Regions from separate parts of the Parabacteroides goldsteinii genome, predicted to be linked through region 2. Evidence: riboswitches for the same ligand, from Rfam matches in the RefSeq annotation. Region 2 holds a riboswitch; the other holds the start of a gene.
The links. A riboswitch is a leader RNA that binds a small molecule or an ion and turns the genes downstream of it on or off. The one in region 2 is predicted to bind thiamine pyrophosphate.
Positions count from the first base shown of each region.

Region 1 (16,302 bases), 2.4 Mb from region 2:
TGTAGAAACTCAACAACCGTGTTGATCCCTACGTTTAATTTTCTTTGTACTTGTATTAATTTTATAGGCATATCTAACTTTGTCGTAATACTTTATTCCTGACTTTCATCTTCAAATTCGGCAGATAAGATAGCAAGTACCTCGTCGACTGTTGTTTCTTCAAGGTCGGCACGTTCAATAAGTTCTTCACGGCTCAAAGCAAGCACGCTCTTGGCCGTATAGCAACCGATATTTTTCAGTGCGTCGATTACCCAGCTATCAATTTCATCTGTAAATTCATCCAGATAAATATCTTCCTCGTCGGCTCCTTCCACATCACGGAATACATCGATCGTGTATTCAGTCAACATACAGGCCAGTTTAATATTCAAACCGCCTTTACCGATAGCCAGTGATACTTCTTCAGGACGAAGATAAACCTCTGCCTTATGTTCTTCTTCGTTCACTCGTATAGAGGAAATTTTAGCCGGGCTTAATGCACGCTGGATAAACAGCGACGCATTGGATGTATAATTAATAACATCAATGTTCTCGTTTCTCAACTCACGCACAATTCCGTGGATACGAGAACCTTTCATTCCTACGCAGGCACCTACCGGGTCGATACGGTCATCGTATGACTCAACGGCCACTTTTGCTCTTTCTCCCGGGATACGCGCGATAGCCTTGATCAGGATCAAACCGTCATTAATTTCGGGAACCTCCAGTTCGAACAAACGTTGCAGGAACATTTTATCTGTACGGGACAGGATAATCTTCGGATTATTATTATAATTATCCACCTTTTGTACAACCGCACGTACGGTTTCACCTTTGCGATAGAAATCGGAAGGAATCTGTTCTGATTTCGGGAGCAGCAACTCATTACCCTCGTCATCCAGCAACAGGATCTCTTTCTTCCACACCTGATATACATCAGCTGCTACGATTGTACCTATTTTATCTTTATATTTAGCATACAAACTATCCTTCTGCAATTCAAGAATCTTTGAAGCCAGCGTCTGACGCAGGTTCAGGATAGCACGACGTCCGAAATCGGCGAAATGAACCTCATCGGTTACTTCTTCTCCTACTTCACAGTCGGCATCGATCTTACGGGCCTCGGTCAACGTAAGTTGCAGATTCGGATCTTCCAGTTCGTCATCAGCCACAACCGTGCGGTTTCTCCAGATCTCGAAGTCACCTTTTTCAGGGTTGATAATTACGTCGTAGTTCTCATCCGTACCGAACATTTTAGCGATTACGTTACGGAAGGAATCTTCCAGCACGCTGATCATCGTATCCTTATCTATATTCTTCAACTCCTTGAACTCCGCAAGTGTGTCAATCATACTGATTGTTTCCTCTTTCTTGGCCATAATCTTTCTTTACTTGAATCTTATTAGGTATTTTGTATATTTTATTTCTTCGAATGTATAGGATTGATCTTCCCGGACAGTAACTTTACGTTTGGCACCATCAGGTTTTACCTGCTTTTCAACGGTAACTATTGCACCGTTCTCATCGGCCGATTTCAATACTCCGGTCAGTTTCACACCGCTTTTCAGCAGCATCTCCACTTCGTTCCCTATATTTTTTACATATTGACGAAGTACTTTAAAAGGAGAGGTAACCCCTGCCGAACCGACTTCCAACTCGAAGTCTTCCACATCCCGGTCCAGATGTTCCTCTACATACCGGCTCAATTCCACACAATCATCAATGCAAACTGCCTCATCATTATCAATCTCAATAATAATAAGGTTTCCCGGCTTAACTACTACGTCAACCAAATAATTGTCGGAAGAAGCCAATTTCTCTTCAACCAACTGAGTTATTACTCCCTTTTCAATCATAAACATACTGTTAAGAACAAAAGAAGGGGACTACCCGCCCCCTCCTCATCTTCGCTTAATCGCCCGCAAATATACAAATAATCAGTGAGTTTTCAAACAAATACAATCTTTTTATCAGAAAAGTTCGTTTTGCAGCCTAAGATAAACTCTCTTTATCTCAATACTTAATATAGGTTACATCTTTTAGGAAATTAAAACAATGGATGGATTCAGGTGAAAACATAAAAAACAAGGCAAGAAATGAGTTCAATTCATTGATATATAACATAGTTCTAAAAGAACTCTATACAATTATTACAGTGCAAATATATAGAATAATTGTTTCATTATATTGCATTTTGTTTAAAAAAAATGATTGACAGTCCGTTTTTTAACATATCGCCAACAATTATATCCCTAACTAATCGTAAATAATACTTTTTTATATCTCAATCCCAAAAATCGCGAAGATTTATTTATCAATATATAAAATAAACATTAAAGCGATACATATTGTTAAAAAAGAAAACATTGCACAACACGACCTTTTCAGGCAGTATAAATATCTTCCATAAATCACTATAAATATGTAATATAACTACAAAAAGCAGCTTAGAGATTAATATTGAACCGCAGTAGAAGAACAATCTGTTATCCGGGAACAAACTGTTAATTTTCTTCATGAAGCAGGGGGATTATGTTAAAAACAGGCGCTTTTTTCAATAATTCAGACATAAACGGACTAATTTTTTTCATTCTGATATACCTCTGATTTTTTCAAATTCCAACAGGCCGAATACACACCAAACCCAATATACATTTAACTATCTGATAATATGCAAATTAAACCCAATTCATCAACATAATAAAAGCACGTGAGTTCTTTTAGGACTATGAATTCGCCAACTATTAAACGTCAGGATCTAAAGTTTTCTATACACATTTTAAACAAAATAGAGTAAAAGAAAAAGAAGGGGGACAAAGAGAACGCCTCATTTATTAATAAAATCAATTATTATGTTGAAAAACTTCAAACCTGTCAGCTTGATTCTTGTCGCAGGAGCAATGACACTTCCCGTAAGTGCATCCGCTGACTTTGCGCCAGAGAAGCATGAAACCGCGATTTCCCAGCAGAACGGGAAAGTTACCGGTACCGTAGAAGATGAATTCGGCCCGATCGCCGGAGCATCTGTAGTCGTGAAAGGAACCACAAACGGCACAATTACCGACACAGAAGGTAATTTTAGCCTGAGCGATGTAAAGAACGGAAGCGTCATCCAGATTTCTTTCATCGGGTATGCAACAAAGGAAGTGACATACACCGGTCAATCTTCCTTATCAGTCCTACTGGCTGAAGATACTCAAAAACTGGACGAGGTAGTCGTTACCGCCATGGGTATCAAGAAAGACGCCAAAAAACTAGGTTATGCCGTAAGTACAATCGATGCCGGAGAGTTGATCAAAACGGGTACTCCGGACTTCGCCACATCATTGTACGGTAAGGCTTCAGGTGTGCGCATCCAGGCAGCTCCGGGTGGTGGTACTTCCTCCGTATCCATCTCCGTACGTGGTCTGTCTTCTATCACCGGTACGACACAGCCGCTGATCGTAATGGACGGTGTGCCCATCCACAACGGCGACGCCAACAAAGACGGTTACTGGACCAACCAGCGTGTAGAATCCAACGGTATGGTAGACATCAACCCGGAAGATATCGAAAGCATCTCTATCCTGAAAGGTGCCGCCGCATCTGCCCTGTACGGATCTGAAGCAGCCAACGGTGTTGTGATGATTACCTCTAAAAGCGGTAAAGGCCAGAGTGGTCTCGGTGTAGACTTCAGTGCAAATGTAAGCTTTGACAAAGTAGCCTACATGCCGAGCATCCAGAAAGAATTCGGTCCGGGATACGACAATGCCCTGTTGGCCACCGCTAGTGAATTCGAACAGCAAACCGGTTTCCAGAATACCCGTACAGACCGTAACGGAAACCAGGTAATCTCTCCGCGTAATACGTATTATTCATGGGGACGTCCATACGACTATACCACCCAATTATACAATTATAACGGGGCTATTCGTACTTACGCACCTATCGACCACAACCAGTGGAATGATGTTTTCCAGACAGGTATCAACCAGACTTATAACCTGGCCATTACCAACGGAACGGAAAAAGGCAACCTGCGTTTCTCCTATACCTATATGGATAATACGCCGACACAGTTGAACTCGCACAACAACAAGCACAACTTTGCTCTTTCTGGTAGCGCCAATATCCTGAAAAACTTAAAAGTGGATTACTCGGCAAACTACATGCGCCAGCATGTTAAAAACCGCGCTTACCGTATCAGCCGCTTGTTGACAAACTATGCAGGTATGTTCACCGGATATGATGACATCGCAGCAATGAAGAACAGCACTGTTACCAGCTTGGGATACATGAACGTCCCTTATACCAGCAATACATTGACTCCTGATGAAGCCTGGGACTGGAATCCGGCCAACTATCAGATGTCTTCAGAGTATTTCTGGAATATCTTAGGTAAAGAACAGTTGGAAGACAATAACCGTTTCATCGCGAGTGTAACGCCAAGTTGGGAAATCATTCCGGGTTTGACCGCACGCGGCCGTCTGTCAACAGACTTGACGTACAATGTAATTGAGAATAAGAACTCAACAGAAACTCCGAACGTATTCAGACAGCCGGGCAACTATACCGGATCCTATTCATTGAAAAATTCAAAGTATGAGATCTATTACGGTGATATCATGTTGATGTTTGACCGTACATTTGCTGAAAAATACAATGTTGCTGCAACCGCAGGTTGGTCTGCCCGTCAGGAAAGTCAGTTCGACACCTCAGTGAGTACCCGCGGAGGTCTGAGTGTTGAAAACTGGTTCCACCTGAACTCTTCCGGATTAACACCGGCAAATCCATCGATGAAAAAAGCATCGCTGTTAAAACAAGCCTTCTTTGCTACAGCTTCTTTCGGTTACGACAGTTGGGCTTATGTGGAAGGAACTGTGCGCCAGGAAAAAACATCTACGTTGTACCCCGGATCCAACACATTCGTTTATCCTTCTGTGAACGGTAGCGTCATTTATTCATCTTTGCTGAAAGATAATAAACCCGAATGGCTGGATTATGGTAAAATTCGTCTTAGCTACGGTGTTGTAGGTAACGCCCCGGAAATATATAAAGCAGCTACCGGTTACAACCAGAGCGCTGTAGGCAGTTATATCTACAATCAGGTTCCACAGGCACTTGGAAACAATGAAATACAACCGGAACAGAAATACGAATTCGAATTGGGTTGGGAAAACAAGTTCCTCGGCAACCGTTTGGGCTTCGAACTTTCTTATTACCAGAATACAGTAAAAGACCAGATCCTTCAGACTACAACATCAGCATCTTCAGGAGGTACTTCCATCTGGATGAATGTCGGTGAATTAAAGAATGCCGGTGTTGAAATGTCTCTGTATGGTACAGTTATCCAGACTAAAGACTGGAACTGGGACATTCGCGCCAACTGGTCATGGAACAAGAACGAAGTAACGAAACTGATAGACGGTATCAACTCTATCGACCATTCTACAGTAGATAACGGAGCCGCAGTGCTGCAATCCAGAGTAGGACGCCCGATGGGTGACTGGTATGTTTACGGTACGGTAAAAGACGAGAACGGAAACAAAGTCGTTGGCGATAACGGTCTGTATATCGTAGACTATACAGAACGCCAGAGAGCAGGTAACGCCATGCCGAAAGTTGTCGGAGGCATCAGCACTTCATTGAACTATAAAGATTTCTATCTGGATGCCACTATCGACTTCCGTATTGGTGGTGACGTATTGAACTTGCCTTACCAGTATATGACCGAACTCGGTATCCTGGATTGTACATTGGATAACCGTGACGCTTCACGTGGCGGTCTTACCTGGTATGCAGACGGCAACGACCTGTCAGACCCTTCAAAACGTCATTTGACAGACCAGCCTGCCGGATCTACAGTTAACGGTAACATGGTTTACGATAACGGTGTAATCCAGCCGGGTGTTAAGCAGGACGGTACTCCGAACAATACGATCATCACTGCCGGTGAATCATATTACAACCAATACGGTTGGGGATATTCCGGAAACATCACCTACGAAAACGCAATACAGAAGAATTCATATGTAAAGATGCGTGAACTGAGCCTTGGTTACAGATTACCGAAAAACATAACTTCCAAATTCGGTTGCAAGAACCTGATGGTTTCCGTATACGGTCGTAACCTGTTCTACTTCTATAAGAGCCTGAAAGAATTCGATGCAGAATGTACAGACGGTACAACCTGGATCACGCAGGCACAGATTGGTGGTTCAACAGCCACAACACGTTCATTCGGCTTCTCATTACGTGCAAGCTTCTAATTGACGAAAAATAATATAGAATATTAAAATTGAAAGATTTATGAAAAAAATATATGCACTCGCACTTGGATGTGCTGCCCTTCTGGCAACGTCTTCCTGTAGTGACGACAAATTCACGGATCAATATCAGGACCCGTCAAAGACACAGACGGTATCATGCCCGGCCTTGATGGTTGGAGTATGGCAAGCCTCTAATACATGGATGAATCCGGTCTATTACAGATATTATGTATCTTCCACCACTTCCGGCCTATTCTCCGGAGTGATCGGTCATACAAACAGTAAAGACCGCTTTGCCGGTGCTGGTCAGGGGTATTTCAACGAACGTTGGAAAAACTTCTATAACACTGTCACCCAGTACAGAGTGTTGGAAACCGAATTCAACAACCTTCCGGAAGAAGAAAAAGAAGACTATCGTATCTTCTTCTTGCTGGGACGTACAGTAATGGAAGAACAACTTTATGAAGTTTGTTCCTCCTGGGGTGGAGTACCATTCTCTGAAGCCGGCACATTATGGGCAACAGGAGACGTAGAAGCTTCCAAACCTAAATACGACTCGGATATCGATTTGTATAGAATGATCCTGAGCGACCTGGACGAAGTCAACACATATCTCAACGGCCGTTCGCTTACAGCCAATGCCAGTACTTACCTGAATGCAGAAGACTATGTGAACAACGGCGATATCACCTTATGGCGTAAATATGTGAACTCCCTGCGTTTACGTGTAGCTACTCACCTGGCTTCTAACGGTGACCTGGTAAGTGAAGCACGTGCTGCGATCAAAACCATGTTGGAAAATCCCGGTACTTATCCGATGGTAGATCTAAACTCTGATAATATCACAGTGCCACAAACCGACGATGACCAGTTTGATTTTGACCGCGACCTGCAAAACGCAATCGAGAATTCAACTTACAACCGCATGTCCGGCCCAATGCAACGCGCATTGAATGCCAACACCAATAATCCGGACCCACGTTTGGAAGTCTTGTATGACAGTAACTGGAATAACGAATATATCGGCCTCGATCCGTCTGAAACACTCACAGAACAGGAAACGAATATGAGTATCTCTACACATGGTACGGCTAAATATTACGCAGCCCTGGATACATCGACCTTCACCCGTAACCCCGGATTCCCGGGACTCTGGATGACAGCAGCCGAAGTTGCTTTCATGAAGGCGGAGGCCTATGCCAACAACTGGGCTACCGGTAATGCCAAGAGCGAATATATCAACGGTATAAAACTTTCCACTGAATTCTATTTTGATTTGAATTCAACCGGTACCTACCGTGATCCGTTAACTCCTCCCTCAGCAGCCGAAGTTGAAGCATATGCCGAAACACAATGGGACGCCAGCAATCCGCAAAAAAGTATCCTTACACAGCGTTGGATCCATCACGGTGCTATCCAGGAATATGAAGCATGGAATGTTGTCCGCCGTACCGGATATCCGGAAATTTATTTCAAACGCGACCCACAATCTGTCGCAACTCCGCTTCCTCTGGACCGCATCCAGTATCCGGCTGACGAAAAAGACTATAACTCAGCCAACCTGAATGCCCATCTGGGAGGTAAGGAAGACAGCTGGTACGCTCCTTTGAACTGGATGAAGAGCAATTGGTACACCACTATTGAATAACAAATAAACAGAGATATATCCACAGTAAATAATTACAACATAATTGATGGAAAATTGTGGAGTCGAAACCGCCCCGAAGTGATTCGCGGCGGTTTTTTCCATTTGTACAATTCCCTGACTTTCCTTATCTTTGTGCCCCGAATACAAAGGGGTGCTTGCCACGTACCGATACAGTACGTGCCGCAGGCTGAGATTATACCCATATTACCTGATACGGATAATGCCGTCGAAGGGAATTGTAAAACATGGTATACTTCTTCACACAACACACCTCTCCTATTCACTTATCAGGTTTTTAAACATTAAGGTAAAAAGGATGAAAAGTGTATTGATTATCTGTGCCGGATCTCTGGCAACATTCGCAGCAGCGGGAAACCGTCCCGAGCCTGTCGATTCTCTCAAAATTTCACGTGACTTATCACTGGACGAAGTAGTCGTCACCGCCACCAAAGTAGCCAAAGGCACTCCGGTGGCTTACAGCGAAGTATCCAAAGACGAACTCAGCCGCAAAAACGACGGTCAGGGTATCCCCTACCTCATCTCCCAATCCCCCTCCGTCATCATGACTTCGGACGCCGGGACAGGTATCGGCTATTCGGGCTTCCGTATCCGCGGCACAGATGCCAACCGCATCAACATCACGGTCAACGGCGTACCGGTCAACGACTCCGAGTCTCACACCGTTTTCTGGGCCAACATGTCCGATTTCGCATCTTCCGTCGATAACATACAGATACAACGGGGAGCTGGGACATCGACCAACGGAGCCGCCGCCTTCGGTGCCACCGTCGCCATGCAAACGCAAAAGCCGGACCTGAAACCGTATGCCGAATACAGCCTTTCGGCAGGTTCGTTCGGAACCGTCAAAAACTCAGTCAAAACAGGAACCGGGTTACTCCGGGATCATTTCGTTTTCGACGCCCGCTACTCTAACGTCCAAAGCGACGGATACATCGACCGGGCAACAGCCAATATGCACTCTTATTTCGGCTCAGCCACCTATTACGGCGACAACACTCTGGTCCGCTTCCAGACATTCGGCAATATAGAAAAAACGTATCAGGCCTGGAACGGTGTCCCTTCCATTTATCTGGAAAGCGACCGGACCTACAACCCTTGCGGAGAATATAAAGAGAACGGCGTTAAAAAATTCTACGACAACCAGACAGACAATTACCGGCAGCAAAACTACCACCTGATGGCAAGTCAGCGACTGAGCGACCTGTGGAATATGAACCTGACACTCCATTACACACATGGAGAGGGATATTACGAAGACTATAAGCCCAATGAAGAATTTACAAAATACAAACTCCCCGAGTCTTATATTAACGGGAAAGGCGACACAATCGTCAGTTCCGACCTCGTCCGCCGTAAATGGCTGGACAACGACTTTTACGGTGTAGTTTACAGTGCGAACTATCGCTCAGAACGTCTCCAGATGAGCTTCGGTTCAGCTGTCAATAAATATGTAGGCGACCATTTCGGCCGTGTCATGTGGGTCAAAAATGCAGAAGCACTCCCCTCGCCTGACTACGAATATTACCGTAACAGAGGGAACAAACTGGATTATAACTTTTACGTAAAAGGCAACTACCGGTTCCACCCCTACCTGAACGGATACCTCGACCTGCAATACCGTGGCATCCATTACACGATCAAAGGAAGTGACGACAATACCGGTAAGGAAATCTACGTCAACAAAAACTGGAACTTCTTCAACCCGAAAGCCGGTATCAATTTCCAGAAAGGCGGTCATAATGCTTTCGTCTCTTTCTCCGTCGCCAACCGTGAACCCAATCGCGACAATTTTACGGAAGCTGCAGTCAACGAACGTCCTACTCACGAAACACTCTACGACTACGAAGCCGGTTACAGCTTCGGCAGCCAGCGTTTCCGCGCCGGAGCCAATCTTTATTTTATGGACTACAACAACCAATTGATCCTGAGCGGCAAAATCAGCGAAATCGGTGAAGCATTGACCAGCAATATCAAAGACAGCTACCGCATGGGAATTGAACTGACCGGAGGCGTAAGTATCACCCACTGGCTGGACTGGAACGGAAACGTCACTCTGAGCCGTAACAAAATAAAGAATTTCACTCATTATATAGATGACTTCGATAACGGAGGCCAGGCAAGTTATTATCTGGGAACAACCGACATCGCCTTCTCTCCCGGCATCATCGCCAACAGCATGTTCGATTTCAACCTGAAAGGATTCTCCGCCAGCTTCAACTCACAGTTTGTAGGCCGTCAATACATCGACAATACCTCCACCAAAGACCGTTCCATCAATCCCTATTTCGTGAACAGCCTGCGTGTCGGATATGTTTTCAAGCCGAAGTTTGTCAAGGAGATCGGCGTCGACGTCACCATCAACAACCTCTTCAACGAGAAATATGAAACAAACGCCTGGGTATATACCTACATCAGCAAAGGGATCGTCAACAAAGACGACGGTTATTTCACCCAGGCCGGCACAAACGCCATGGTCAGAGTAACAATCAGGTTCTAGAAAAATATAAATTATGGAACAACTATTAGAATATTTCGGTGTCATTACAGGTTTTCTCTACCTGTTATTAGAGATCAGGCAGCATAAAGCAATGTGGGTAGTAGGCTTCCTCACCTCCCTGGTCTACGTATTTGTCTTTTTCTTCTCAAAGATATATGCCGATATGGGGCTGAATATCTACTATGTTGCCATCAGCATTTACGGTTTCAAAAAATGGACCTGTACGAAAAAAAGCGTCACTGAAGAGAAAGTCTCCGATGACCTGATTTTCTACCGTCATATCACCTGGCCGTTATTAGCAGGGATAGCTTCCGCTATCCTAGCTATATACGCCTTATTATATTACGTACTTCATAACTTCACAGACTCCCCCATCCCGATGGGCGACGCCTTCACCACCTCCGTCGGCATCGTAGCCACCTGGATGCTGGCCCGCCGTATCATCGAACACTGGATCTTCTGGGTAATCGTCAATTTCGTATCCGTTTATCTTTATTACCTCCGTGGCCTCTATCCAACCATGTTTTTGTACATTTGCTACGCAATATTGGCCATCGTCGGATATTTCACCTGGAAAAAGAAAGGAATAAATAAAGAACGGATATGAAATGTTGAAAATAAACTCTACATTTGTGAGGTATTACAAACTTATTAAAAACAAAACCTTATGAATGTAATTCTTAAATCTGACATTGAATACAAGCAATGGCTCACCGATCTTAAATTCCGTATACGAAACAGCCAAATCAAAGCGGCATTGAAAGTTAATACAGAATTAATCAACCTATATTGGGAGCTTGGAAAGGAAATTGTTTCCAAACAGGAACAATCACAGTGGGGGGATGGCTTGATAAAACAATTAAGTTCAGATCTACAGCAGGAATTTCCTGAGATGAAAGGTTTTTCCACAACCAATATCAAATACATCAAAAGATGGTATTCATTTTATAACCAAGACATTACAATTGGTCAACAAGTTGTTGACCAATTACGGGAAACAGTTTCACAAATTCCCTGGGGACATAATTTACGTATTATCATTCAATGCAAATCCATTGAAGAAGCATTTTTTTATATACACAAAACAATTGAAAACGGTTGGAGCCGCAGTATTTTAGAATTACACATCAAACAACAAGACTACCAACGAACAAGGCATTCCGTATCAAATTTTTCCCGTTTGTTACCAACAGTCCAGAGTGATCTGGCCCAGGAATTACTAAAAGATCCTTACAATTTCGATTTTCTTACACTTACAGATAGCTATAAAGAACGTGAACTGGAAAATGCCTTAACCGACAATATCACGAAATTTTTAATTGAGTTAGGAGCTGGTTTTGCCTACGTAGGCCGCCAGATACCTTTAAAAGTAGGTAATAAAGAATTTTATCTGGATTTACTCTTTTATCATCTAAAACTACGATGTTATATTGTTATCGAGTTGAAAGCAACCGATTTCATACCAGAATATACCGGCAAATTAAGTTTTTACCTGACTGCAGTAAATGATTTATTGAAACACCCTGCAGATAATCCGTCAATAGGTCTGTTGATATGTAAAAATAAAGATAGCTTTATTGCCGAATATTCATTGAAAGGAATTAGTCAGCCCATTGGCGTCTCGGAATACGAACTAACTCGCCTATGTCCGGAAGACTTCAAGGGAAGCCTGCCTTCAATAGAAGAAATTGAAGCTGAATTAAAAGAATAAAGTTTAAAGAAAGGAATAAATACAAATGGAAACATTATATGATTGTGTAGTAGTTGCTAACGGCAGTTTTCCGCAAACAGCGGGGCCGTTGGAATTATTAAAAGCAACACCCGTCATCATTGCCTGCGACGGGGCCGTGCAGAACCTTCATGAAAGGGGGTTGGTCCCGTCGGCCATTGTCGGCGACCTGGACAGTATTCCATCGGAAATGCTCCGGCTATATGCCGACCGTATCCATACCGTGGAAGACCAGGAGATAAACGACCTGACCAAGGCTGTACGTTTCGCCCACGCTTCCGGTTACCGGAAAATACTGATTCTCGGAGCTACGGGACTTCGCGAAGACCATACGCTCGGAAACATCTCCTTGCTGACAGACTTTGCTCCTCTATTCGAAGTCGTGGAAATGCTCTCCGATTACGGTCGCTTCATCCCCGTCCTCCGGACAACAACGCTACCATGCACACCCGGCCAGCAAATATCCATCTTTTCCATGTATCCCTGTGGAGAAATAACCACCGAAGGCCTCCGATGGCCCATCACCCGACGGCGCCTGACATCCTGGTGGCAAGGCTCCCTCAACGAAGCCCTGGGAACCGAGTTTACCCTCACCTTATCCCCCGATGCCCGATTAATCGTCTATTTCCAGTCCCCCGCATAATTTTCAATCTTCAATTTTCAATTAAAAAAAATGCCCCGGAAGGATAACCACTCACTTCCGGGGACTTAATACACCCTCAATTTTACAACTTAGTATACTTAACCGAAGCCTCACGGCTTCACCTTTTATGCTGGTAATTTATTCAGCTGACAAGCCTTCCATTCGGGGAAGCCATCGATCTGATCGTTCAACTGAAATAAGAGCTTGTCGTCAGCCACTTGTTTCAGAATAGTCTTCGGAGCAAGAGGCAAACGCATGTCGTCCACTTCAAAAAAAGCTTTCAACAGAATCACGTCATATCCGTCACGAACTATTTCCTTCTTTATTACAACCGGCACTTTCAACTGAGCCAGATAATAAGCGGAACGTTCATAGGCGCACCATTTATTTCCTTCCAGATACAGATGCACTCCGTTCTGGTTGTCAATCTCGTTTACTAAAACGTATTCGACTTGTGCAGCATGTTCCATATTATTATTTTTATGCTTTTCCATAAATCATTCTGATGCAAAAATAGACTCTATTTATTATAATTCCACACGGTATACATATCAATTATGCATGTTGAAACTATCAAATAAAGCATTATCATCTCTTTTCTTCTGTAATTCTCTCAAATTAGCTGCTGCGTCTATCACACCGGCTTCTTTTGCCTGTTTCAGCAAAGTTTCTGCCCCATCAAGATCACCCTCAATTAATTTTATAACGCCACGGGCATGGATTGCTTCAGCCGAATTACCTGCTTTCGACAGATATTTTTTAGCGGATTCGTAATCACCTTTTCCTATAGAGATATTAGCAGCATTCAGATTAGCCACCGGATCAGAACTGTACATGCGTACAGCAATTTCAAATACATCATTATATTCCTTGCTTCCCGTTTCATAGCTGTTGGCTACGGCAAACATTTCACTCAGACTCAATTGTTGCGGACGGGTCTTGATAATCTCACGACCTTCTTCTACCGTAAACTCACGAACCGTATAGTCGATACGATATTCCGAACGGCGCAACGACGGGAAAATATTTTTCAAAACATAACTAAAAGCAGATCCGCTTTTCAAAGCACGTAGTTTAGCCTCTTTCTGGTCGGGCTGCAAGTCACTGTTGATAATACTAAGCACTTCGTCACGTGCCGGCATATCATAGTCAGCCTCTGCCTGCGCTTTGAAACCGGCCCAGTCTTCAGGTTCGTTTTCCAGCGTAAAGAAACTCTGCGGGAAATCATTCTTCGAACGGATATAATCGCGCAAAGCCTTCACACGGTTATCCGACAAACGGTCGTTGGAAGCATACGAACCTTCCGGCGAAGCATAACCTTTTAATATAATACCCTTCGGAGTGATATTCTTATCCGACGTTACCGAACGGATCGTACTGTTGATCTTATCCAATTCAGACGCATTATTACGGAAATCCGGCAAGATCTGCGATTTTCCCACCTGGAAATCCAGATAAGCTGTTCCCACTTCGGCACGATGTTTCTCAGTTTCAGCCTCCGGCGAAATATATGCCAGTGTCGGCTGCACCTTATACCGTTCCGTCGGTGCCATACGAATCTTATCGGCGATCAGCAACGGACCCACCGCTTCTTCTTTTCCACAACCGCACAGATCCTGTGCCAGAATGAAACGGGCATCTTTCATCCATGGCTCCCAGGCTATCACCATTTTATAAGGAATAGTATGCTCCGAAGCGTCACTGGCCCGAAGAACCTGATAACGCGGTTCATCTTGCAAGTTCTTCAACGCGACTTCACGTTTATAAACTTTTGCACGATTTTTTCCGTTCAGCAATATGGAAGGAAGTCCTTCTTTCTGTTCTGCACTTTCCAACAGTGGAGTCAATGTCAATGACTTACGCGATTCGATCAGGTCACCCTTCACCCGGATTGTTGCATCGATATAAAGTGAATCCCCTTTCTGCATCAGGTCGTTGCAAGCGACACTGATCGGACTGTTTCCCGTTTGTGCTCCTGTTGGAACCACACCGGCCACCAACAAAGCGGCTGCTATATAGATATTCTTTCTGTTTTTCATTGTCCCGATCATTTAAAGAAATAAATAAAGGAAAGAGCGGCTTTTGTCACGCCGAAATAATCCTTGGTACGGCTTTTCTCGATAGAGCCGCAAACAGCACACGGATACTTATCGTCCTCCAAATGCGCCCAACCCACACCGATCACAGCTTCCATACTCCACCGGTTACTCAGCAACCACTGATAACCATACGACAGACCTGCCCCATACAGATGTCCCTGATAACGGTGATTTTCCATGTTTTCACCCAGAATCTTCAGACCACCCACATTATAATCAGCATAATGAGCATGCACACCGAAGAAATGTCCGTTAAATTTCTCGCACAGCCAATAACGTGCTTCCGGCTGTACCAGCCAATGTTTAAAACGAGCTTCGTCTCCCAGCATCCAGCCGTTATAGTTACCGGACAAATCCAGCGACCACTTTTTGCTCAATCCGACCTCTACTCCCAGGTTAATGGTAGCAGTTGCATCGTAAAGCAAGTTAGACTTCACCGCAAACTTCTGTCCATAGACATTCGTCATACCTGCCAAAAGCAAAAAGAGGAAAAGTACTTTTTTCATATACATTATTATTATAATTTCATTTACCCTGCAAATCTAATTAAAAAGAAAGATTTTCAACGTTTACAAAAGTAGTTATTTACTTTATTCCAAATAATAGGCAAGTCTTTCAAGTTAATAGGGTGTTTCTACCAAATTAGCCGGTTTTGATAGAAACACCACCTCACCTCGCCTCTACGGATAGAAATACCGACAAAACATAATCTGGGAAAGTTGCGATTTTCTTGGATTTCATTCTCAAAAAGCAGTGACTTTCGCGAATGGTATTCCAAGAATGTCGTATATTTGTATAATTATAAATATCAATATATTATACAACTATGAAAGAAGAAAATTACATCCGATTCGATTGGGCCGCAAAAAAACTCTTACGCAACAAAGCGAATTTCGACGTACTCGAAGGATTCCTCAAAACTCTTCTGGAAGAAGATATTCATATCATGGAAATTCTCGAAAGTGAAGCAAACATGGAAGACGAGAGTGATAAATTCAACCGTGTCGATATCAAAGCAAAGAACAGTAAAGGCGATATCATCATCATTGAGATACAAAACACACGTGAGATTTATTATCTTGAACGCATTCTTTACGGGGTAGCGAAAGCAATTACCGAACATATTAATATAGGAGACTCGTACTCATCCGTAAAAAAATCTATTCCATCAGTATCATCTATTTCGATATGGGAAAAGGAGAAGACTATATTTACAAGGGTTCTTCACGCTTCTGCGGACTCAACACCCATGATGAACTCGAAATCAGTCTGAAAGAAAAGAATGCCATCATCAGAAAAACACCAGATAAAATTTTCCCGGAATACTATCTGATACGCGTCAACGAATTCAATAAACTTGCCGTAACTCCTTTAGAAGAATGGATCACTTACCTGAAAACCGGGAAAATATCCTCCGAAGCCAAAGCCCCGGGACTTC
Region 1 is NZ_CP081906.1:4,417,464-4,433,765, forward strand. Features, by position in the region: gene infB (translation initiation factor IF-2) at 1-71, opposite strand, end outside; gene nusA (transcription termination factor NusA) at 93-1,358, opposite strand; gene rimP (ribosome assembly cofactor RimP) at 1,368-1,835, opposite strand; gene K6V26_RS18930 (SusC/RagA family TonB-linked outer membrane protein) at 2,832-6,227, shown strand; gene K6V26_RS18935 (SusD/RagB family nutrient-binding outer membrane lipoprotein) at 6,268-7,875, shown strand; TPP riboswitch at 8,013-8,128, shown strand; gene K6V26_RS18940 (TonB-dependent receptor) at 8,192-10,393, shown strand; gene pnuC (nicotinamide riboside transporter PnuC) at 10,407-11,000, shown strand; gene K6V26_RS18950 (PDDEXK nuclease domain-containing protein) at 11,061-12,104, shown strand; gene K6V26_RS18955 (thiamine diphosphokinase) at 12,130-12,765, shown strand; gene K6V26_RS18960 (hypothetical protein) at 12,891-13,259, opposite strand; gene K6V26_RS18965 (DUF3868 domain-containing protein) at 13,317-14,804, opposite strand; gene K6V26_RS18970 (DUF3575 domain-containing protein) at 14,813-15,370, opposite strand; partial or broken gene K6V26_RS18975 (Rpn family recombination-promoting nuclease/putative transposase) at 15,691-16,302, shown strand, end outside.
Region 1: it holds a riboswitch for thiamine pyrophosphate, as region 2 does, so the genes downstream of both, K6V26_RS18940 (TonB-dependent receptor) here and thiD (bifunctional hydroxymethylpyrimidine kinase/phosphomethylpyrimidine kinase) in region 2, are expected to answer to the same signal.

Region 2 (16,302 bases):
CTCTCCATTTCAGTTTCTTTATCAGGGGAAGACGGTTCAAAAGAAGTCCGTTCATAAAATAAGTAACGTCCCAGGATGCATACTCGTCGCTGATGAACTCCATCGCATTCATATTGGTGTATGATTCAGGCTGGATTGTATAGGATAAGTTCGCGTTCGGCAATATCAATAACGGATAAGGAACTTTGTCCCACACCTTACCTGCTTTACCGATAATATCAAGATATCCGAAGGCCGAGAACCAGAAACGTTTCTGAATACCCAGGTCTGTACGGTTATAGGTATAGTCAGCACCTAACACCCCTTTTCTGGCAGTAATATGGTTCAATGTAATTACCGGAGCATCGAAAGTAATAGGATAACGATAGTTACGGGTCTGATAGAATTTCTCGTTCGGGGCATAACGGAATTTGAATTCCAGCTCCGTCATCGAGTAAGACTTTATAGGAGTAATGCGGCCATCTTCCTCTATCCGGTCGAAAACGGCATAGTCTGTCGAATATTCCTTTTTATTACGTAAAACCGCACCGTAAGCGATACCATTATAATGTTCGCGGTAATAAGTCAGTTCGGCATTTCTCAGATAAGTTGCACGGGTATCTCTCTGACGTTTCCAGGCCAGGAAGATATTATCTTTGTTGGTGTACATATATTGCTGTCCCAACTGGTTGATATCGTAAAGATATTCCAGACGGATAGAATTAACCGGAAATTCTTTACGGTATTCCTTCTTGTCATTGAATGAATACTCTATCAAGGCATCATACTTGATTTTCCGGTCTGTTGTACCATAAGCGGCATATCCTTCCAGGAATAATCTTTTACTGAAAGCAGTAGTAGTAGTTCCTCCGACACGGAAACGGGCTCCTTCGATCGCGTTACCACTGATAAAGGTATTGGCCGGTCCGAATTCGAATTTATTTTTAGCGGGGTCAGTGCTGGTTCCTATGTAACCGGAAGTCAGGATTGTAACAATTTTTTCTGTTACATAGAAAATAGGAACCGAACGTAACTTTTCCATCAATTTTTCAACCGTATTCTGTTTTCGTTTACCGGCTTCTTCCGGACGGTTCAAATCCCAGAAATCTTCTGTCTGCTTATAGGCGTTCTGCAATGTGATAATCGGAGCGCTCTCCTTAAATATCTCATCGCTTTCGGGCGGAAGGAAAGAATGGTTGCTGTATATGTTCAACCTTCGGGCATACATTCCCTTCGATTTTTCCGTCAGCTTGAAATCGACATTTATATCATCTTTGGTAATAATACGTGTACCATCTTCCGTCTTTTCGAATGTCTGCTCAATAGTCATTCCGCTGACGAAGTTCAGGTTGATGTTTTTAGGAACATTCAGGATTGCTTTCTTAACGAAATAAGTCGAATCGAGCGTAACGAAAAGATGTCCGGTAAATCCGAAACCTTCAGAAACGAAAGGAACGAATCCCAGGTCTACACATTTCTGTCCGTTCACATCCAGGGTATCAAGTAAATAATACTTATAAAAGTTCGGCCCCATGCTAGACAACGGGCTTACAAAACGTTGCAGGAAAAGAGGAATATCATTCTTGAAGATATCCACCTCACGGAACACCTCTCCCAGAAACTGCTGCATACCATCCCGTGAAAATATTTCATCTACACCGGCCGCCTTTGCTCCCAGCACGACTCTTTTTTCTACTTTAGGATCTTTCCGATAGAAAATGCCTTCCACCTTTTCTTTCTCCGACACTGGCAAAATGGTCTTTCCGACATCCAGCGTATCGATATAATCGATTAGAAAATCGAATTTCCCGCCCTTACCATTCTCTTTTTTAGGTTTCGGCTGATAATCGTTCATCGCGAAAACCATCTTTTCATATTGGCTGTAACTGAAATAATCATGATTACGGGGATCATTACTTTCGCGAGATTCGATAACCTTCTTGACAAAAGCCACGGCTGGATTTTCTTTCTTGCTGTACTTCTCTTTCTTCGGCTTTACAATGACTTCACCCAAATCAATACTGGAAGGGGCCAAAGGTATTTTAAAATAATTCTTTTTACCTATAGTCACTTTCAGTTCTTTTTCGGTATATCCCAGATATGAAACGGACAAAGTCCGTGCATTGGACGAGGTAGTCAACGTAAACTTACCGTCATCATCAGTCGTTGTCCCGATAGTTGTACCTTTCAGTATAACTGAAACATATGGTAACGTTTCTCCTGTAATAGAGTCCGTTACTATTCCACTTATTATAGTGTTCTGGGCTTTTGATGCAAATGCAACCAAAACAAGTGCCAGAATAAAAACAATCTTTTTCCCCATTATTTTATTAACTCCCTCGTTAAACTCCGCAAAATTATAACAGATTCTTTTTTATGAATGTTCCAAATTGAACCGATTATATTCCAATTGACAACAAATCTCACTTAAAAGACCCAAAATAGATGTTTTAAAATGAATTTATACTATTAATAATAAAATTCCTTCTTTCCGTAACGGGAAGTTTCGGGACTTCAATCAATGTATATCCTGCATCTTTGTAGACATCTTTCATTACATAATATGTATCTATCGCTTCATTAAATGATTGTTTACGTTCTTTATCCGTATGATATATATTTTCCCAGGGAGGAAGTATGAATACCTGCCTGTTATACCTGTATTTATCGACAGCCAATTCTATTTCTTTCCGGTCGGTTAACCCAATCAACCTTGCATATGCCAGTGTATCAGGGATTCCTCTGTCAAAAAATAATATGCCTTCATTTTCTTTATGAGCCAGATATGATTCAACAGAACGTTCCAGCATCATACTGGTATATAAAACGGTATCTTTCCAGGGCAATGCGTCTCCACCCTGTTGCTGTTGTTCTTTGATAATATCCCGTGCTACTTCTTTTACTGTTTGATATCCAACTATTTTAAGTTCTTCAATTAATGATGTTTTACCCGTTCCTGGTCCACCGGTAATAACATACAAGCCTGTTTTTATCAACATGATTTGTCTTTTTATGACTATTATGCCAAAAGGAAATACAACCCGGAAGAAAAGCTGTTATAACCGGAATTGTAGATGCAAATATACTGGATTATTTTTTTAAACCTATCAATTCACTCTTAAATTTAACATTTCACTTTTGTTTTCTCTTATCAATCTTTCTACCTTTGTACACGAAAAGGGGTGCCATACTGTAAACGGGCTGAGATTATACCCTGTGAACCTGATGCGGGTAATGCCGCCGTAGGAAAGACAGACAAGGCTTTTCCCTCCTTTCGTGTGTAAATATGAAAACAGATACATTATATCGTTATCCGACTGCGTTAACCATTGCTGGTTCCGACAGCGGCGGAGGAGCCGGGATACAGGCAGATATTAAAACATTCTCAGCATTGGGAGTTTACGGAGCTTCCGTAATCACCTCCATTACGGCCCAAAACACACAAGGTGTCAGAGGCATACAAGCCATCTCTCCGGAAGTCTTGAAAGGCCAGTTGGATGCGGTTTTTGAAGATATTACCATCGATGCAGTCAAAATAGGAATGCTGCATAATAAAACGGCGGCAGAAATCGTCGTAAATGCAATCGATACTTATTCACCGTCGCGTATTATCCTGGACCCAGTGATGATTTCGACCAGCGGTAATAAATTATTGCAGGATGATGCCATAGACATAATTGTCCGGGAACTGTTCAAACGGACATCGCTGGTCACTCCCAACATCGACGAAGCTGAATTCCTGTCCGGAATGAAGATAACTTCCGAAAAAGAGATGTGCCAGGCGGCAGAGAAGTTGCTGTCTTTAGGTTGCCGTGCCGTATTAATGAAGGGAGGGCATTTAAAAGGAAAAGAGATGACTGATATATTATATGTATCGGAGGCATCCCTTCTCCGGCTTTCGGCGGAAACTGTAATTACGACCAACGGCCACGGCACCGGTTGTACGTTGTCTTCTGCTATTGCCGCTTATCAGGCTTTGGGTAAGAGCCTGCCGGATGCCGTCAGACTGGCTAAAGAGTATATAACAAAAGCGATTACTGAAGGCAAAGATGTACGGACAGGACACGGGCATGGTCCCCTGAACCATTTCTTTGCTCCGGTTCCTTTAGTAAAAACAGAGATAAAAGGATAGTATGAAGCTGTTCGTAATCACAACTCCTTTCTTTTTTGAAGGGGAAAGCCGGATAATAACCCATTTGTTCAGGGAAGGAATGCAGCGTTTACATCTGCGGAAACCCCAAAGCGACATCGACAGGTTTCGTCTCTTACTGGACGCTATCCCTGCCGAATATCATTCACGGATTGTGTTGCACGAGCATTTCGAACTCACAACCGGATACCGGTTGGCCGGCATCCATTTGAACAGCCGGAATAATACCCTGCCGGAAGGTTTTGCCGGAAGCATAAGCCGTTCGTGCCATTCCTTGCAGGAAGTGCAGGATAACAAACAGTTGGATTATGTATTTCTGAGCCCCATCTTTCAAAGTATATCCAAAGAGGGATACGGAAACGGCTTTCCGATGGAGAGATTACGGGAGGCGGCTGCTTCGGGCATAATCAACGAAAAGGTAATTGCCTTGGGTGGAATAGAAGAAAAGAACATTCCGCTGATTGCCTCCTTACATTTCGGTGGAGCTGCCATTCTGGGAGCTTTGTGGGGCAAGGCCCCTTCTGTAATAAACGAGACATCTATAATAAAACGATACAAACAACTGGATATATGGCAATAGAATATCATTTGCGCAAGCACGAAGATAAAGGACAATTTATTCCACAGGGCAGTGGTGAACGCCTGATGTTTATAACCCACGGTACTTCTAAATACACGGAACGGGAAGAAGTCAAAATGGTTCTTGACGGCGGTTGTTCATGGGTACAGCTACGGATGAAAGGAAACATGAATATTTTTACAGCCAGGGAAATCGGGCAACTAATCAATGAGCATACAAACAAATGCATCTATTGTATAAACGATAATGCACGGATTGCTTTGAGATGCGGGGCGAACGCTGTTCACCTGGGGAAAGAAGATATATCAGTATCCGCCGCATGGGAAATGGCAAAAGAGCAGTTATTTCCGGGCGAAACCTTCTATATCGGCGCCACTGCCAATACCTTTGAGGATATCGAGCGTGCTGTCGGACAAGGAGCCTCCTATATCGGCCTTGGACCATTCCGTTATACAGAAACGAAAAAGAAACTCAGTCCCGTTCTCGGTCTGGAAGGATACAGAAAAATAGTGCAGCAATGTAAGGAGGCTGGCTATAAAATTCCGATATTTGCAATCGGAGGAATCTGCCTGGAAGATGTTACCCCGTTAATGGAGACCGGAATTACCGGAATAGCCGTATCGGGAGCGATTATCCATGCAGAAGACCCCGTAGAAGAGACCCGTCGTTTTATTAATGAGATAAATATTAAACATACTGTAATGGCAAGCAAGAAAAACATGCGTATTACCTATCCCGCATCGGAAAAGATATATATCCCGGGCGAAATCAACAAGATAAAAGTGGGTATGCGTAAAATCAAACTTCTGGATACCGTCACTATCGACGAAAACGGAGAGCAAGTTTTCAAGAAAAACAATCCGGTGATTGTCTATGACACAAGCGGTCCCTTTTCCGACCCTAAAATAAATATAGACATAAATGCCGGTATTCCCCGTATCCGCGAAGAATGGTGTTCGAAACGTAAGGATATCGAACAACTGAGCGAGTTGTCTTCCGAGTATGGCCGTGCCCGTCTGGAAGATAAAAGTCTGGATGAGATACGTTTTCCGAAGCGTCACCTTCCCTACCGTGCCAAAGAAGGTAAGAATATCACCCAGATGTATTATGCCAAACGACGTATCATAACTCCGGAAATGGAATATGTGGCCATACGTGAAAACCAGCAAATCGAAGCCCTGGGACTGAAATCTTATATCACTCCCGACTTTGTCCGTAAAGAAATTGCTGCCGGACGTGCCATCATACCGTCCAACATCAACCATCCGGAGGCGGAACCGATGATTATCGGTAAGAAGTTTTTGGTGAAAATAAATACCAATATCGGTAATTCAGCATTGTCTTCCGGTATCAGTGAAGAGATTGAAAAAGCGGTGTGGAGTTGTAAATGGGGTGGCGATACCCTGATGGACCTTTCGACGGGTGACAATATTCACGAGACACGCGAATGGATTATCCGTAACTGTCCGGTTCCGATGGGAACAGTTCCTATTTACCAGGCTTTGGAGAAAGTGAACGGAAACGTAGAAGAACTGAACTGGGAAGTATATCGCGATACACTGATTGAACAGGCTGAACAGGGCGTGGACTATTTCACCATTCATGCCGGACTATTGAAAAAACATATCGATTTGACAGCGACCCGCTTATCAGGTATTGTTTCGCGTGGTGGTTCCATTATGGCTAAATGGATGCAGCTGCATAATGAAGAAAACTTCCTGTATACCCATTTTGCAGAAATATGCGATATCCTGAGCAGATATGACGTTGCTGTGTCTATCGGCGACGGTCTTCGTCCCGGTTCCATCTATGATGCCAACGATGCAGCGCAGTTTGCCGAACTGCATGCGATGGGCGTATTGACAAAGATTGCCTGGGAGAAATTCGTTCAGGTTATTATCGAAGGTCCGGGTCATGTCCCGATGAACAAGATTCATGAGAACATGAAAGAACAGCAATATGCCTGCCACGGTGCCCCGTTCTATACATTAGGCCCGTTGACAACGGATATCGCCCCGGGATACGACCATATCACATCGGCTATCGGTGCCGCACAAATTGCCTGGTATGGCACAGCTATGATTTGCTATGTAACCCCGAAAGAACACCTGGGATTGCCAAACAAAGAAGATGTACGCAACGGAGTGGTTGCCTATAAGATAGCCGCCCATGCCGCCGACCTGGCAAAAGGACATCCCGGAGCACAGGTCCGTGACAACGCATTAAGTAAGGCACGTTTTGATTTCCGTTGGAAAGACCAGTTCAACCTGTCACTCGACCCGGAACGGGCTTTGCAATATTATAAGGAAAGCGCTGTTACCGACGGGGAATATTGTACGATGTGCGGTCCGAACTTCTGCGCCATGCGTTTAAGCAAAGACCTGCATAAGGAATGTAAAGAATAAAACTGTTATAGGGCGGCTGTCAGGGCCGTCCCTATTAACCTTTCAGCCAAAGCATATCCTTCATTATATAACGCTTCCAGCTTTTCCAGATTATTTTCTGTTCGCGTCACCTCTATTTTGTTTTCAGGACGAATCACGAATGCTTTACCTTCGGCTTCCAGTTGGTCGATATAATCGAGTACTTCATTATAACGTTTATACCTCAGTTTGAGCTGTTCCCGTATGGCCGGATATTTTTTATAGATGAATCCCGGCAGATAAAAGTTTTTATCCTTTTTACGGTATCCTTTATTTCTTGTGAGGATTATCACATTCTTCCGGAAACCGTCATCAATAGCCCTCTGGATAGGAATGGCATCACAAACTCCGCCATCGACCATCGGGACGCCGTCCACATAGGCAACTGGACAAAGAACCGGCAATGTGCAGGAGGCACAACAAATATCTACCAGCCTGTTTTTATCTTTCTTCTCTTCGAAATATTCCGCCTTCCCGGTCAGACAGTTACTGGTAACCATCACGAAACGTTCTTTCGATTTAAAATAAGTATCGTAATCCAGCGGATAGTATTTATCAGGATAAACATAGAATAAATATTCCATATCGATATATCCCTTGCCGCGCAGGAAATGGCGGAGACCGATATAATTATACTTTTTCAATAAATCTATATTGCCGAAACGCGAACGTCCTCTCTGCCGGGACGCATAAGATATGCCGTTACTGGCGCCAGCCGATACCCCTATCGTATAAGGGAACCAGATATTGTGGTCCATAAAACAGTCCAATACTCCGACCGTAAAAGTGGCACGCATCCCTCCGCCTTCCAATACAAGTCCTGTCTGATTATCTATTATCATAATTATTAAATTTAAAAAGCCATTGCCTGGCTCACACCGGACAATGGCCACAAAAATATAATAAATCAGCGATAAAAAAATAGTCTGTTTACAGAATAACTTCGTTCACTAAAGGACGGTTTTGACGGAAATCCTCGATGTTCTGCAAGGTCGTTTCCGCAATATTATGCATTGCCTCCTTGGTAAAGAAGGCTTGATGAGAGGTGACAATCACATTATTGAAAGACAATAGACGCGCCAGCACATCGTCGTCAATAATTTTGTCGGATTTATCTTCATAGAAGTAATCTCCTTCCTCTTCATACACATCCAGTCCGGCTGCCGAAATCTTCTTTTCTTTCAGTCCTTCAATCAGAGCATTCGTATGAATTAACTGTCCACGGCCGGTATTGATAATCATTACGCCGTCTTTCATCTTAGCAATTGAATCATCGTTAATGATATAACGGGTCTGCTCCGTCAACGGGCAGTGAAGCGAGATAATGTCCGAATTTTTGTATAATTCATCCAGCGTCGTATAAGTAATTCCTTCCTCTTCCGCGAATTTATAATCCGGATAAACATCGTAAGCAAGAATATGCATACCCAGTCCCTTTAATATCCGTATCAATATCTTGGCAATCTTTCCGGTACCGATAATACCAACGGTCTTTCCGTGCATATCGAATCCCATCAAGCCATTCAGTGAGAAATTGCCGTCACGTGTCCGCCAATAAGCACGATGGATTTTCCTGTTTAACGAAAGCATCAGAGCCAACGAATATTCGGCTACGGCGTAAGGAGAATAAGCCGGCACACGGACAACCGGAAGTTTACCTTTAGCCGCTTCCAGGTCTACATTATTAAAACCGGCACACCGTAAAGCCAACAGTTTGACCCCATTATCGGCCATCGCATCTATAACAGCCGCATCGGCCGTATCATTCACAAAGATGCAGACAGCATCGGCACCCTGCGTCAGGACAACGTTATTCGGATTAAGGTGCCCCTTAAAGTACTTGATATCGTAATTATACTTTTCATTTACTTTATCGAAAGAAGCTATATCGTATGGTTTAGCTCCAAAAAATGCAATCTTGTATGACATATTATTTGTTTTTTATTAAAACAGATTAAACATATCGAATGTTGAGAAAAAGCATTATTTCTACTTTGCCAAAGAACCTTCAGCTTTGACTTTGGGAGAATGTATCTTCCTTGCCAGCATAATCCCCAAACCGAAACATGTCCGGTATTGCTTTGACGGATTACAGTTAAAACCATATTATACTGAATTTTATAACGTAATTATAAATCGTCTCATCGACCGCGGACTGATAACTCCCGAAGAAGCGGAAGGAGTACGTCCCGAAGACCTGAAAATAACAGGAGGTTGTGTCAAAACGCTGGCACAACCTTTTTTTATGCACAAAGCCCAGACTTTCACAAGCCCGGGCTTTGTTATTACCCAAAGTTTTTGTATCTTTAGGCATAAAGTTTTTCATTATGGCAAAGTTACATTTTCGTCCTTACATTCCCAACCAAACAGTTCTTTTTCCCGGAAGAATTGATGAAAACATAGCAGCGAACGATCCGGTTCGCATAGTTAATACTGTTGTTGATAATCTCAATCTTGACAATTTCAAGAAGCTTTATAAAGCAACCGGTCGTTGTCCTTATCATCCTAAAATGATGCTTAAGGTGATTATCTACGCCTACATGAACAATATCTATTCGTGCCGCAAAATAGAGAAGCTTCTCCTACGTGACATTCATTATATCTGGCTTTCCGGTAATGAACATCCGGATTTTATAACCATCAACCGTTTCCGTAATCGTGTAAAAGAAGAGATAAATAATGTATTCACGCAGTTGGTTCTTGTCCTTGTCGACAAAGGTTTCATCAGCCTTGACGTAGAGTATATTGACGGTACCAAGATTGAGTCCAGAGCCAACAAATATACTTTTGTCTGGCGCAAGACAGTCGAAAAGAACCGTACAAAGCTGATGGATAAGATCCGCATTCTCCTGGAGCAGGTGGATGAAGCCATAGCCCAAGAGAACTCCGCCAAAGACACACCCGTAGAGTTCACTCCCGCCATGCTCTCAGATATAGTGAATGAACTTAAAGAGGTGCTGGAACACCAGCCTGTAACAAAGGACAAGGAACAAAAGAAAGTCATCCGGGAAAAGAAGAAACAGGTCCGGGAACTTGAGGAGTACCGTGACAAGTTGATGGAATACGACAACCATCTTGACACTCTTGGAGAACGCAACTCCTATTCCAAGACCGATCCTGATGCCACCTTCATGCGCATGAAAGAGGACGCCATGAGAAACGGACAGACCAAGCCCGGATATAATCTGCAAATAGGTACCCAGAACCAATTCCTCATAGACTTCCGACTGTTTCCCAACCCAACCGATACACTGACCCTCATACCTTTCTTCCACTCCTTTGAGCAACGCTATAACCGCTTACCGACTGTCGGTGTGGCAGACTCCGGTTACGGCTCGGAAGAAAATTACCGGTTCATGCAAGATAATGGGATAGGAGCCTTTGTTAAGTACAACTACTTCCATAAAGAACAGCGTCCCCGTTATACCCCCAATCCATTCCATGCGGAGAGTCTCTATTACAATGCGGAAGAGGATTATTACGTTTGTCCTATGGGGCAGCACATGAACCGTATAGGAACCAGGCGTGACAAAACAGCTAGCGGATACATCACCGAAAGTGCCCGGTATAAAGCACAAAGATGTGAAGGGTGTCCTTTACGTGGCAGTTGCTTTAAAGCCCGGGGGAACCGTATTATAGAAGTCAACCACCGGTTAAACCAATACAAACGGCAGGCACGGGAAAGGTTACTCTCGAAAGAAGGCATCAGGCATAGGGGAAGGCGATGTATAGAACCGGAAGCAGTTTTTGGACAAATGAAACACAACATGGCATACAAAAGGTTCCGGCATGTGGGAGAAGACAAGGTTACAATGGACTTTGCCTTCTTTGCTATAGCTTTTAATATCAAAAAGATGTGTACAAAACTACTAAAAGCAGGAAAGAGAAGGAGTACACACACTATATTTATCTTTATCAGACCACGTGTGGCTCAACATACGACGAATATTAAGCCTTATTACCTAATTACTGAAAAAATAGTCGCATAGACAAAAAAAGAGGAACGACTATTTTTAAGATAAAAAAGGAGATGTGCCTTAGTTTTGACACATTTACCGGATGAAAAGCCTCTATAGCCTTCTTAATGTCTTTATTTTCTTCGCGTTTCTTATTCTTCAGGTTGTTGCTTATTACACTCTTGCTTTTTTTGTTCGGCTTTACGCTCTCTTTTATTCTCCCGCCAAACAAAATACAGGCCAATGAGAACCATCCCTAACGCTGTGATATATACATATATATTCATAATTAATTCTCCTTTTCTTTATTATCCAAAGTCTATGATAACATTTGTCCCTTTATTCAGTTCCGAATCAATCGTAACTTTAGCCCCATAGGTCGTCAGTATACGCAATGACAAACTAAGCCCGATGCCATGTCCGGAAAACTCTCGGGTATTGGAGGCACGGTAGAAAGGCTGGTAGACACGCTCCAATTCTTCCACCGGGATGCCAATTCCCGTATCTTTTATTTCGAGGACCGACCCCATCAAACGCATCTCGACCGATTCTTCCCCTGAATATTTACAGGCATTATTCAGTATATTACTGATGGCTATCTTTAATAAATGAGGGTTTGCCGTCAGGCAGAAGGCAAAAGTATCTGTCGTGAACTTGATACGGTTACCGACAAACTGCATCAGGAAATCGGCCAGCATAATGGTCTCGGTCGCATTTTTAAGTATATCTTTATCCCCGTGCGAGAGGAAGAGTAAATGCTTCATCAATTGTATGATACGCTTATTTTCCGAAGCGATACGTTTCAATGCGGACTGGTATTCTGCCGGAGTACGTTCCTTTAGCAAACTAATCTCACACTCTCCCTGTATAGCAGTAAGCGGATTGTTCAGTTCATGCGAGGCATTACTGATAAACGCCTTCTCACTTTGATAAGCAGCATCGATACGGTCGACCATGCGGATTGCATAGAGCTTTCCGACAAAATAAATCAGTACCGCACTTATAACAATCAAAGCCAGCAGCAACCAACCGATACGCTGCTGGATATCTCCGCCATACTGGTTGTTGGAGATAACAAGGACAATAAAATTACCCTCGTTATCCGGATAATAAAGTGCTGCTCCCACCTTCTCCTTTTCATGGAAAGTGATTACCTCGCCCTTATATAACCGTTCAATCTCTTTTTCCGTCATATAACGGACCAACGTTACATGCGTCTCCGCCACACTGTCCGCATTCAGTAATATCTCGGTGGCAACGGGTAAAGTCTCTTCATACCGTTTTTGTATCCGGGCATAACTTTCCTCGTCCACTTCATCCTTCTCCCAATGTTTTTCGGCTGTTGCATAGGCCTTTTCCGTCAGATAAGAATAATAGAGGCGGCTGATATAGTTTGTCGCAATAAAATAAAAGGCAACCGTGACAAGCGCAATGATACCCACCGTCATCGCCGTATAGAAGAAGGCTATCTTATTCCCTGTTTTCATGCTTCCATCATATAACCGATACCTACAACGGTACGAATCAGCTTATGGTCGAAGTCCTTGTCTATCTTACTGCGAAGGTAATTCACATAGACATCGACTACATTTGTATTAGTATCAAAATCTTTATCCCATACATGCTTCAAAAGGGTGAGGCGATTCAAGGCCGTACCCTGATTCAGTATGAAATATTCCAGCAAGCGGTATTCCTTGACCGTGAGGTCTATCGGCGTACCGTTACGAAACGCCCGGTGGCTGGTCGGGTCGAGACTCAGGTCGCCACAGCGCAAGGAAGCCGTGGCAGTCTCCGTTCCAATCCGCCGCAGAAGAGCTTTGATACGTGCTTCCAGTTCCTGAAAGCTAAAAGGTTTGACCAGGTAATCGTCTGCACCGGCATCGAGGCCGTTAACAATATCGTCTGTCGTACCCAACGCCGTCAACATAATCACAGGCGACTGGTATCCGTACAACTGGCGGTATTGGCGGCACAATTGCAACCCGTTCATCCGGGGCATGATTATATCCAGTATCAAAAACTGGAAGTTCTCTTTCTGCAACAACTCCCAACCCGCCATACCGTCATAAGCCACGCTTACTTCATGACCGAACTCCTGCAACCCCCTCTCTATGAAAGAGGCGATATTCACTTCATCTTCTACCAATAATATCTTAGCCATCTGATTTGCCATTTATGTCGTTCAGATTACAAATATACGATTTACAATCTACGCTGTAGTAACTTTCCATCTTTATCATACAGCATCCGGCTGTAAAAGGCTTCCACCATAAGCGGGAAGACAAAGAGCGTGAAGAAAGTAGCCCCTATCAGTCCGCCGATGATGACGATGGCTAACGGGCGTTGGCTTTCCGAGCCGATACCGTGGCTGAGGGCGGCGGGCATCAGTCCGATAGCTGCCATCGAAGCCGTCATGAGCACGGAGCGGACACGGTCTTTCACACTTTGTTTTACAGCCAACGGCAAAGGTGTACGATTTTTCAAGTTACCTTTTATATCGGAAATCATGATAACCCCGTTCTGGATACAGATACCAAACAGCGCAATAAAACCGATACCTGCCGAAATCGAAAAGTTGAAGCGGGTAAGCAGGAGAGCGACAATCCCTCCCACAGCCGCATAGGGTACATTCAACAGCACTAATCCGGCATCGCGGGCATTGCCGAACAGCACGAACAGGATGACGAAGATGATGGCAATACTCACCGGAACCACCTGTGCCAGTCGTTTCGTAGCACGCTGCTGGTTCTCAAAATCCCCCGTCCATTTCAGGGTATAGCCTTCCGGCAGCTTCACCTGCCGGTCGACTTTTTGCTGTGCTTCGGCTACTGCCGTACCCATATCGCGGCCACGGACGGAGAATTTAACGGCACAGAAACGGGCATGGTTATCGCGATAGATAATCAGCGGGCCGGTTATCGTATGGATGTCGGCTAACTCTTTGATGGGCACCATCGTCCCGTCGCGGGCCGGAACCAATATTTTTCCTATCTCGTCCTCGCTCTGGCGGAAGGCTGATTCGTAGCGCACCATGATATTAAACTTCCGTTCGTCTTCGTAAAGCAACGAGGCGCTCTTGCCCCCTATCGCCATCTCGATAATGGACTGCACATCTTCTTTTGCCACTCCGTAACGGGCCAGACGCGATTCGTCGAGTTCGATACGCAGTTCCGGTTGTCCGATATTACGTATGACTCCCAGGTCTTCGATGCCTTCGACGGTTTCCAGGACTTTAAAGACTTCGACGGCTTTCTTTTCCGACTCGTACAAGTCTTTACCGAACACTTTCACAGCAATCGAACCTTTCACGCCGCTGGCAGCTTCTTCCACATTATCGGTGATAGGTTGGGAGAAGTTGAAGTCTACGCCCGGATAGATAGCGAGGTCGTCCTCCATCTTCTCAATCAATCCCGCCTTAGTCAATTTGCTGGCCCACTCCTTTTCAGGATAAATGTCTACATGAAACTCGATATTGTAGAAGCCTGTCGCATCCGTTCCGTCGTTGGGACGGCCCGTTTGCGAAAGCACCTGCCGTACTTCGGGATACGACGCCAGTTCGCGGCGCATCCGGTTTGCCAGCTTAACGGACTCATCCAGGGAAATACTCTGCGGCAAGGTGGCACGGATATAAATAGAACCTTCGTTCAGCTGCGGAAGAAACTCAGTCCCCAGCAAAGTAAAACACCACAAACCAACGGCAGCCACCAGCGAGGCAATGCCGATAGTAGTCTTCTTATGTGCATGGCAACGGTCAAATATCGAAACGGATACCCGGTTTATCCATGCCAGAAACGGATTATGCCTTTCACGCACATTCCTTTTCAACAGCATCGAAGAAAGCACCGGGACTAATGTCAACGTAAATATCAAAGCCCCCAGCAAGGCAAACCCGAGCGTATATGCCAGCGGACTGAACATCTTCCCTTCCACCTTCTGAAAAGCGAATATCGGAACCAGTGCCGTAATAATGATTAGCTTGGAGAAGAACACCGCCTTCGCCCTGTCTTTGGCCGTCTGGCGAATCAGTCCCATCTTACTCATCACATTGAAGGCAGGCATTCCCACCTCACGCGCCTTCCGGTCGAGAGCCACAAACAACCCTTCCACCATCACGACCGCCCCGTCGATAATGATACCGAAGTCGATCGCCCCCATCGAAAGCAGGTTTGCACTCATTCCCATCGCCCGGAGACAGATAAAGGCGAAGAGCAGCGCCAACGGGATAATAATGGATACAATCACCGTTGTACGCCAGTCTGCCATAAAAATCAACACAATGAAAGTTACCAGCAAAATACCTTCGGCCAGGTTATGCGTCACCGTCCGTACCGCCAGGTCTACCAGGTCCTCGCGGTCGTAGAAGGACACAATCCGCACATCTTCCGGCAACGCATTTTCCTGTATGTCCGCTATCTTTTCTTTCAGGGCGGCAATCACTTCGCCCGGATTCTCTCCTTTCCGCATGACAACAATTCCCTGCACGACATCGTCTTCTTCCATGCGTCCCACCTGTCCCAACCGGGGCAAGCTCGATTCGTGAACGTTTGCCAGATGTTTCACCAGGATAGGTGTGCCGTTGATGTTCTTGACTACGATATTCTCAATCTCCTTCGTATCGTTGATCAGTCCAATGCCGCGTACCACATAAGCCTGCGAACTTTTGGTTATCACATCGCCCCCTACATTAATATTACTCTTTGCAATCGCGTCGAACAGTTCCAGAGACGTCACGTTATAGTTAATTAGCTGGTTCGGGTTAACACTCACTTCAAACGTCTTCACCTCGCCGCCGAAGCTGACGATATCCGCCACTCCCGGCACCGCCCGCAGCTTACGCTCGATTACCCAGTCCTGGAACGTCTTCAGTTCGCGCACTGTCCGTTTGTCGCTCCGCAGCGTATAACGGAAAATCTCCCCCGTCGGTCCGTACTGAGGCTGTACCTCCGGCGTAACCCCCTCCGGCAGGTCGGCATCGTTCAACAGGTTATATACTTGCTGGCGGGCATAGAAGTCATCCGCGTCATCGTCGAACATCACATTGATGACCGAGAGGCCGAACAGCGTCGTGCTGCGGATATCCGTTTTCTTTTGTACCGGATTCATCGCTATTTCGATGGGGATAGTGATAAACTTCTCTATCTCTTCCGCACTGCGTCCCGGCCATTGGGTAATGATTGTCACCTTCGTGTTCGTCACATCGGGAAAGGCGTCGAC
Region 2 is NZ_CP081906.1:1,973,260-1,989,561, forward strand. Features, by position in the region: gene K6V26_RS09175 (DUF5686 family protein) at 1-2,302, opposite strand, end outside; gene K6V26_RS09180 (AAA family ATPase) at 2,430-2,978, opposite strand; TPP riboswitch at 3,148-3,245, shown strand; gene thiD (bifunctional hydroxymethylpyrimidine kinase/phosphomethylpyrimidine kinase) at 3,266-4,111, shown strand; gene K6V26_RS09190 (thiamine phosphate synthase) at 4,113-4,709, shown strand; partial or broken gene K6V26_RS09195 (thiamine phosphate synthase) at 4,826-5,332, shown strand; gene thiC (phosphomethylpyrimidine synthase ThiC) at 5,411-7,114, shown strand; gene K6V26_RS09205 (patatin-like phospholipase family protein) at 7,120-7,974, opposite strand; gene K6V26_RS09210 (2-hydroxyacid dehydrogenase) at 8,063-9,061, opposite strand; gene K6V26_RS09215 (IS1182 family transposase) at 9,460-11,121, shown strand; gene K6V26_RS28540 (hypothetical protein) at 11,241-11,375, opposite strand; gene K6V26_RS09220 (sensor histidine kinase) at 11,397-12,575, opposite strand; gene K6V26_RS09225 (response regulator transcription factor) at 12,572-13,249, opposite strand; gene K6V26_RS09230 (efflux RND transporter permease subunit) at 13,291-16,302, opposite strand, start outside.